One region of the Mesorhizobium sp. KACC 23794 genome, then DNA from elsewhere that is predicted to be linked to it. Evidence: predicted binding sites of a transcription regulator. Region 1 holds the regulator's gene; the other holds the start of a gene.

Region 1 (4,172 bases):
GAGCAGGTTCCCATGAACATCATGACCGAACAGAAACTGGAACAGGCAGTGAGCGGCAGCATGACTGCGAAACCCAACGAAGTGATCAAGATGCAGGGCCGCAAGGTTGGCGTTTTCTACGGGCCGAAGCAGGCGCTGTTCGACGTCGAACTCGACGTCCGGCAGAACCAGGTGACGGCGCTGATCGGCCCGTCGGGCTGCGGCAAGTCGACCTTCCTGCGGTGCCTCAACCGCATGAACGACACGATCGACTCGGCGCGCGTCACCGGCAAGATCACGCTCGACAACGAAGACATCTACGATCCCAAGATCGACGTGGTGGAACTCAGGGCCCGCGTCGGCATGGTGTTCCAAAAACCCAATCCGTTCCCTAAGTCGATCTACGAGAACGTCGCCTACGGGCCGAAGATCCATGGCCTCGCCAAGAGCAAGGCCGACCTCGACGGAATCGTCGAGTCCAGCCTGAAGAAAGCGGCTCTCTGGAACGAGGCCAAGGACCGTTTGAACGAGCCGGGCACCGGCCTTTCCGGCGGCCAGCAGCAGCGTCTCTGCATCGCCCGCGCCATCGCGGTGTCGCCTGAAGTCATCCTGATGGACGAGCCCTGCTCGGCGCTCGACCCGATCGCCACCGCGAAGGTGGAGGAACTGATCGACGAGCTGCGCGCCAACTACACGATCGTCATCGTCACCCACTCCATGCAGCAGGCGGCGCGCGTGTCGCAGCGCACCGCCATGTTCCATCTGGGCTACCTGGTCGAGGAAGGGGCGACGGACAAGATGTTCACCAACCCCGACGACAAGCGCACGCAGGACTACATCACCGGCCGCTTCGGCTAGGAACCGCGTCGAAATGCGTGATGACGGGCTGCAAATGTTGAGGTTCTGCGCTTCCGGTGCTCACGTACTAAAATGTACGCTCCGCTCCGGTTCTCGAACCTCACCATTTTCGCCTCGTCCTGACGCATTTCGCTCGCGGTTCCCCGGTGCTTCCATGAATTTTGGAGTTATTTGATGCGCGAACACACAGTTGCCTCGTTTGACGAGGATCTGAAACAGATCGACCAGCTGATCCGCGACATGGCGGGCCTGTCGAGTTCGATGGTCGGCGATTCGATCCGGGCGCTGCTGCACACCGACACGGCGGCGGCGCAGCGGATCATCTCCGAAGATACCGTCATGGACGCCAAGCAGCGCGAGCTGGATGACCGGGCGATCACGCTGATCGCCAAGCGCCAGCCGATGGCGCAAGATCTGCGCGCCGTGCTCGGCGCCATCCGCATGGCCGGCGACCTCGAACGCATCGGCGATCTTGCCAAGAACGTCGCCAAGCGCGTCGGCGCGATCGGCGAAGGCGCCACGCCGCGCGGCCTGTCGCACGGCATCGACGACATGGCGACGCTGGTGCTCGCCCAGATCGAAGGCGTGGTCGCCGCCTATACCGGGCGCCGGCCCAGCGAACTCGACCGGCTGCGCGCCGAGGATGAGAAGGTCGACCTCAAGTATACTTCGGTGTTCCGCGAACTCCTGACCTATATGATGGAGGATCCGCGCAACATCACCGCCTGCACGCACCTCCTGTTCTGCGCCAAGAATTTGGAACGCATCGGCGACCACGTGACCAACATCGCGGAAAACGCCTATTATGTCCTGACCGGTTCGCAGCTTCCGGCGAACCGCCCGAAACTCGACGAGACGGCAACGACCGTCCTCGCCGAATAACGGCAAGCGAGGCGCGATGATCGCTCCGAAGGTGATGGTGGTCGAGGACGAGGAGCCGTTGGGCGTCCTCCTCCGCTACAATCTGGAATCGGAAGGCTATCAGGTCGAAGTCGTCATGCGCGGCGACGAGGCGGAAATCCGCCTGCAGGAGAACGTGCCCGACCTGCTGGTGCTCGACTGGATGCTGCCGGCGGTGTCCGGCATAGAACTCTGTCGGCGGCTCAGGATGCGGCCCGAAACCGAGCGGCTGCCGATCATCATGCTGACGGCGCGTGGCGAGGAGAGCGACCGGGTGCGCGGGCTGGCTACGGGGGCCGACGACTATCTGGTAAAACCGTTCTCGACGCCGGAATTCGTGGCCCGTGTGAAGGCGCTGCTGCGGCGTGCCAAGCCGGAGGTGCTGTCTTCGGTGCTGAAGGTCGGCGACATCGTGCTCGACCGGGAATCCCACCGCGTCTATCGCAAGAAGAGCGAGATCAGGCTCGGGCCGACAGAATTCCGGCTGCTCGAATTCATGATGCGGCATCCCGGCCGGGTGTTTTCGCGCGGGCAACTGCTCGACAATGTCTGGGGCGAGACGATCTACATCGACGAGCGGACCGTCGACGTGCATGTCGGCCGGCTGCGCAAGGCGGTCAACACCGGCCGGCTGCCGGACGTCATCCGTACGGTGCGCGGCGCCGGCTATTCCATAAGCGAAGAATGATTGCCCATCCCGTCGCGGTTCCGCGGCGGGCGTCATTCCTGCGCAATCTCATTCCTTCAACATTGCTCGGCGCGCTACCTCGCCGCATTAGCGTTTTGTTATCCTTAACTCGCTACTCTGGCAGGCATGAAGGCTCCGGGAAACCATATGCAAATCCTGCCCAAGGATCGGAACATCGCCGAGATGGACGCCCTCATGGACGCCCAGGACGACCGCAAGACCAAGCTGGTCGACCGCCGCGCCATCCATGAATCGGTCTCCTATCTCAGAAGCCACGGCTTCGACACCGAAGAAGTCCAGCGCTGCCTGGTCCGCTATTTCTACGTCGACCTCGACCTGCTCAACGAAGCACTGACCGAGCACTGAGACCGACGTCGGTTAACCCTGACCGCCATTGGCATAGGCATACCAACACCCCCCGCAAAGCGCAGCTGGCGGGTGGCGTTCGAATCCTCAACAAGTCAGAGCCCGATCCGAAAGCCGGGCGGGTCGGCTCGGCGGGTCTTTTAGCCGCCGCCCCAGCGGTCACGACGTATCGATGAGCCCCGCCCCGCTGCAAGCCATTGCGCGCCGCGCCCTCATTGCGTGATCCTGCCAAGCCATCGCCGATCCGTTTTGCGCAAGACGCCGGTTCGGCCCGCCGCGAAACAGCCGCAGTCCGGCGAAAAAACCCTGCAAGCCGCCGAAGACGACGGCTAGCGCGCGGAAGCAGCGGGCGAGCCGCAAAGCCTCGGCGCAGCCATCGGCATCCGCCCCGCCGACCGCAGCCGCTGGCAAGGCAAGCGCGCCGCCAGCCTGCTCGATAGCAAACGCCCGCGCAACGGCCTCGGCCGGCCGCAAGAGCGCCAACACCAGAACGCGAATCCAGAGCGGCAGGACGCAAAGGAACTCGGCCAGAACGGCGAGCCTGAGCAGCACCGCTGCGATGCCCTTCAGCGTCTCCTGCTCATTTTCGCGTTCCGCCCGGTCCATTCCAGCCTCCGTTCGGAAAGCACAATAGCAGAGAGGCGGAAAAGAGCAAGGAAACTTTTCCTATATCCCTCCGACATTGTATTGCATCAGCGTGGAAAATCCGGCAATGCCCGATACCGGCGGCGGTCAAATTCAAACGCCGTTGGTATAATCCGCTCTTCCCCGGCCGCGAATAAATTCGCTATCCCGACGGCATGCTGATAGCATCTTGCGATCGGCAGCCTTTTTTAGGGCGCTGTCGATTGAGGGCTGACGATCCGCCCTGGCCCCAGCCGGGAAGTAGGACGTCATGTCTTCCAATTTTTCGTGTCGGCAGCAAGAAACGCCACCGTCCCAAAGGGATCGGGTGCCTGCTCGGCAAGGCGGTGGCTTGTGAGGTATCTCGGGCGATTGGCGGCCGAGCCCGCCGCATTGCTGCTGATCCTGCTCGCCGCCTCCGTGGTGGGATCTGCTCTCTACCTGGCCCTGAGCAGCATCACCTTCTGATTGATGGCTTGCGTAGGTCCGCGCCCGGCTCAGGCAGAAAGAATGTCCTCGATATTGTGGCCGGTCTTCTTGCGGTAGGCCCGGCGCGCCGAAACAACCTCCGTCCAGAAGTTTTGTGTCGCATGCGCCGGAGGGCCGTCGGCCGGTTCCCCCGAGGTCGAGGTGGTGACGCGGAAGTTCAGTTTCGCCGCATTGCGCAATGCCCGGATGGGCACGCCTTGTGCCCGCATTGCCGTGAAGGTGGAAGTCAGCATCGTCGTCGGTCCTGGCGCCGCTCCGCTGTGCGGAG
Region 2 (4,172 bases), 110 kb from region 1:
CGCCGGCAGCGGCCGCGCGCCTGGCGATTGCCGCGCCGTCGCGGGTTGACGCCTCGTTGACGGTGAGCAGGACCGGCCTGCCAGCGGCGACTTTCTGCGCGGTCTTCAGCACGTCGATCTTCTCGTCATGCGACAGCATCGGACCCTCGCCGAGCGAGCCGGCGACGATGATGCCGTCGCATCCGGCCTCGATCTGGAGGGCGAAACAGCGCTCCATTTCCTTGAAATCCAACTTATCGTCCTGCGTGAACTTGGTCGTCACGGCTGGGAAGACACCGCTCCACATGATTGCTCTCCTTCAGATATATTACTGATATATCTTATCGGCGGCGGGAGTGTCAATGGTGATTCCAGTGTGATATATCAACAAAATATCAACGCTGGAGTTTTGCTTGGACCGCTTGGATATCAGTGCCGAATCAGCCAGCAGCCGCGCCTACCGGGCGCTCGAGAGGGCGATCGTCACGCTCGATCTGGCCCCGGGAAGCGTCACCACCGAGGGCGCGCTGACCGACCGGCTGGGCTTCGGCCGCACGCCGCTGCGCGAGGCGATCCAGAGGCTAGCCTGGGAGGGCCTGCTCGAAATCCGGCCGCGCGCCGGCCTGGCCATCGCGCCCCTTCACGCCGGCGATTGGCTGCGGGTGCTGGACGCCCGCACCGGCATCGAGATCGTGCTGGCGCGCTCCGCCGCCCGCTTCGCCACGCCCGACGCCGGGGAGCGTTTCCAGGACGCCGCGCAGGCCATGCACCGCGCCGTGCTGGCGTCCGATGTGGTCGCCTTCCTGGAGGCCGACAAGGCGCTGGACGAGGCGATGGCGCTCGCCGCCGACAATCCCTTCGCCGCGCGGCTCGCCGCGCCGCTGCAGACGCATTCGCGCCGGTTCTGGTTCCGCTACCAGCGCGAGACCGGACTGGCGGAATCGGCCGGCCGCCATGTCGAGCTGATCCAGAAGATTCTCGACCGCGACGAGGCCGGCGCCGCGGCGGAGGCCGAGCGGCTGATGGTGCTTTTGCGCGGACACGCCGAGGCGGCGGTGAGGCGCTGACGAGTGGCGTTTAGCGTTGCGTTTCGGGTCCGGTGAGCCGGCAGCCCAGTTGCGCCAACCATTGCCAAAAGCTGCGCACTGGCCAAACGGCCCGAGCTGTCCGATGATGCGGGCTCCTGACGGAGTAGCCTCGAAATGGAACTCTCTTCCCTGCTGATCTTTGCCGGCGCCCTGCTGGTTGCCGCAGGCTCACCCGGCCCCAGCATTGCGGCGCTGGTGGCGCGCGTCATCTCCAAGGGCTTTCGTGACGTGTTCCCGTTCCTGCTCGCCATGTGGATCGGCGAGGCGATCTGGCTGACGCTGGCGGTGTTCGGGCTGGCCTTCGTCGCGCAGACTTTCCATCTCGCCTTCGTCGTCGTGAAATGGCTGGGCGTCGCCTACCTGATCTATCTCGCCTGGAAGATGTGGACGGCTCCGGTGAAGACCGACGGCGGCGAGCTGCCGAAGGAGGATGCGCCGCAAAAACTGTTCTTCGCCGGCATGGCCGTCACGCTCGGCAACCCGAAGATCATGATGTTCTATCTGGCGCTGCTGCCGACCATCATCGACCTCGCCTCGGTCACGCTGCTCGGCTGGGCGGAACTGACGGTCACCATGGCGCTGGTGCTGGTGGCGATCGACCTTGCCTGGGTGATTGCCGCGTCGCAGGCACGCCGTTTGCTGAAGAGTGCAAGGGCGATGCGCATCGCCAACCGCATCAGCGCCACCACCATGGCAGGCGCGGCGGCGGCGATCGCCGCGCGGTAGAAGCCGCCGGCAGACGACACGCGGGTTTGCTTCGCCGGGAGACGCCAGGACTGCACGCGAACTTTGCAAGACGGCTAAATTTTCGCCCAATCCCGTACTCAGCTTGGCCATCCGTCACGCGCCGGTCATGGCGTTCGCGCATTTTTTGGGCAGTTCGACGCGCGGTGGGTCGAAAATCGCCGCCCATCTGATACGGTGCGGCAAAACAACAAGATGGGAGCGCCATTGTGACGGACACAAAATCCAGAGCCGGCGAGAAAAGCAGCAGGCAGGCGCCGGCCTCGCATGAAAAGGCGGCGCGCATCGGGGGCCTTGCCGACAACCTGCTCGCGCGGGCGCCGGCCGAGGATACCGCCGCCTACGATCCTGCGATGCTGGCGCGCGCTGCCGAACTCGCCGGCAAGGCGGTTGCCAGCCACCACAAGGGCGAAAGCATCGTCGCCATCGAGCGCGATGGCGGCGTGCTGCGCGACGGCCTGCCGGTGACCGTCATCACGGTCGTCAACGACAACATGCCGTTCCTGTTCGACTCGGTCCTCGGCGAGATAACGGAAGCGGCTGGGGAGCCGACGCTTGTCACCCATCCGGTGCTTGTCGTGCGCCACGGCGAAGGCGGCGTCGAGGAAATCCTCGGCGACGGTTCGGTGCGCGATGTCGCGGCCGACCGGCTCAGCGTCATCCATGTCCACGTCAAGCCGCTGCCGGCGGATGATGCGGCCAAGCTCAAGGAGCGGCTGGACAAGGTGCTGGTTCAGGTCCGCGCGGCAACCGTCGACTGGAAGCCGATGCTGGCGCGTCTCGACCGCGCCATCAGCGAATTCCGCTATTCGCCGATCCCGCTGGAGAAGGCGGCGTTGACCGAGGCGATCGCCTTCCTCGAATGGCTGCGCGACGACAATTTTACGTTCCTCGGCATGCGCGAGTTCAACTATCAGGGCGGCGAGAAGACTGGCACGCTGGAGCGTTCCGACAAGCGCGGCCTCGGCATCCTGGCCGACCCAGACGTGCGCGTGCTGCGGCGGGACAACACCGAGGACGGGCAGACGACGCCCGAGATCCGCGCCTTCCTGCACGGGCCCGAACCGCTGATCGTCACCAAGGCCAACGCCAAGTCGGTCGTCCACCGCCGCGCCTATCTCGACTATATCGGCGTGAAGACCTATTCGCCGGAGGGCGAGCTTGCGGGCGAGTTGCGCATCGTCGGCCTGTTCACCTCCACCGCCTACACGCGCTCGGTGATGAAGATCCCCTATCTGCGTTCCAAGGCCGAAACCATCATCCAGAAATCCGGCTTCGATCCCGGCGATCATTCGGGCAAGGCGCTCATCAACGTGCTGGAATCCTATCCGCGCGACGAGCTTTTCCAGATACCGAACGACATCCTCCAGGCACACGCCGAAGCGATCCTCGGCCTGGTGGAACGCCCGCGCATCCGCGCGCTGGTGCGCGTCGACCAGTTCGACCGTTTCGTCTCCGTCCTCGTCTTCGTGCCGCGCGACCGCTACGATTCCATCGTCCGTGAGAAGATCGGGCAATATCTGAAGGCCGTCTTCGACGGGCGGCTCTCCGCCTACTACCCGGCCTTCCCCGAAGGCGGGCTGGCGCGGGTGCATTTCATCATCGGCCGCTCCGGCGGCAAGACGCCCGACGTCGAGCCGCAGGCGATCGAGGCGGCGATCCGCGACATCGTTCGAACGTGGGAGGACGCGCTGCGCGACGAGGCGGCGGCGTCCGGGCTGGACGAGAAACTGGCGGCGGTCGCTGGAAAATTCCCCGAAAGCTACCGCGGCAGCTTCAGCGCCGCCGAGGCGCTGGCCGATGCACGGCGCGTCTCAAACCTGTCGGCGGAAAAGCCGATCGCCATCGATTATTACCGCCATGCCGGCCAGTCCGAGAGGCATGCGGCGCTGAAAATCCATCATTTCGGCGAGCCTGTGTCGTTGTCGCGGCGCGTTCCGATGCTGGAAAACATGGGTTTTCGCGTTATCAGCGAACGCACTTTCGAGATCGACCGGGCCGATGGCGAGCGTGTCTTCATCCACGACATGGACCTGAAGAACGCTTTTGGCGCGCCGATCGACCTTTCGGATGGCGGAGCGCTGCTGGAGGACGTGCTACTTTCCGTATGGCACGGCCGCGCCGACAATGACGGTTACAACGCGCTCGCCCAGACCGCCCGCCTGTGGTCGAAGGAGATCGTCATCCTGCGCGCCTACGGCCGCTACCTGCAGCAGGCCGGCATCCCGCAGAGCCAGGACGTCATCGCCAATGTGCTGAACCGCTATCCGGAGATCGCGCGCGGCCTGTTCCAGCTGTTCGTCGCCATGTTCGACCCCGCCGGCAAGGACGGCGAGGTGACGGCGAAACATCTAAAGGCCA

What was found. The regulator PhoB, encoded in region 1, activates phosphate uptake and scavenging genes when phosphate is short. The targets are predictions, from matches to a motif close to TGTCATNNANCTGTCAT.
Region 2: ACSBOB_RS04765 (NAD-glutamate dehydrogenase) is a predicted target of PhoB. The motif match lies at 1,906-1,922, and genes of this name have one in related genera.

The regions. Positions count from the first base shown of each region.
Region 1 is NZ_CP197465.1:1,041,080-1,045,251, forward strand. It holds gene pstB (phosphate ABC transporter ATP-binding protein PstB) at 13-837, shown strand; gene phoU (phosphate signaling complex protein PhoU) at 1,012-1,719, shown strand; gene phoB (phosphate regulon transcriptional regulator PhoB) at 1,736-2,425, shown strand; gene ACSBOB_RS05300 (hypothetical protein) at 2,573-2,791, shown strand; gene ACSBOB_RS05305 (hypothetical protein) at 2,951-3,397, opposite strand; gene ACSBOB_RS05310 (hypothetical protein) at 3,913-4,137, opposite strand.
Region 2 is NZ_CP197465.1:930,969-935,140, forward strand. It holds gene ACSBOB_RS04750 (dihydrodipicolinate synthase family protein) at 1-286, opposite strand, end outside; gene ACSBOB_RS04755 (GntR family transcriptional regulator) at 402-1,046, shown strand; gene ACSBOB_RS04760 (LysE family translocator) at 1,182-1,793, shown strand; gene ACSBOB_RS04765 (NAD-glutamate dehydrogenase) at 2,021-4,172, shown strand, end outside.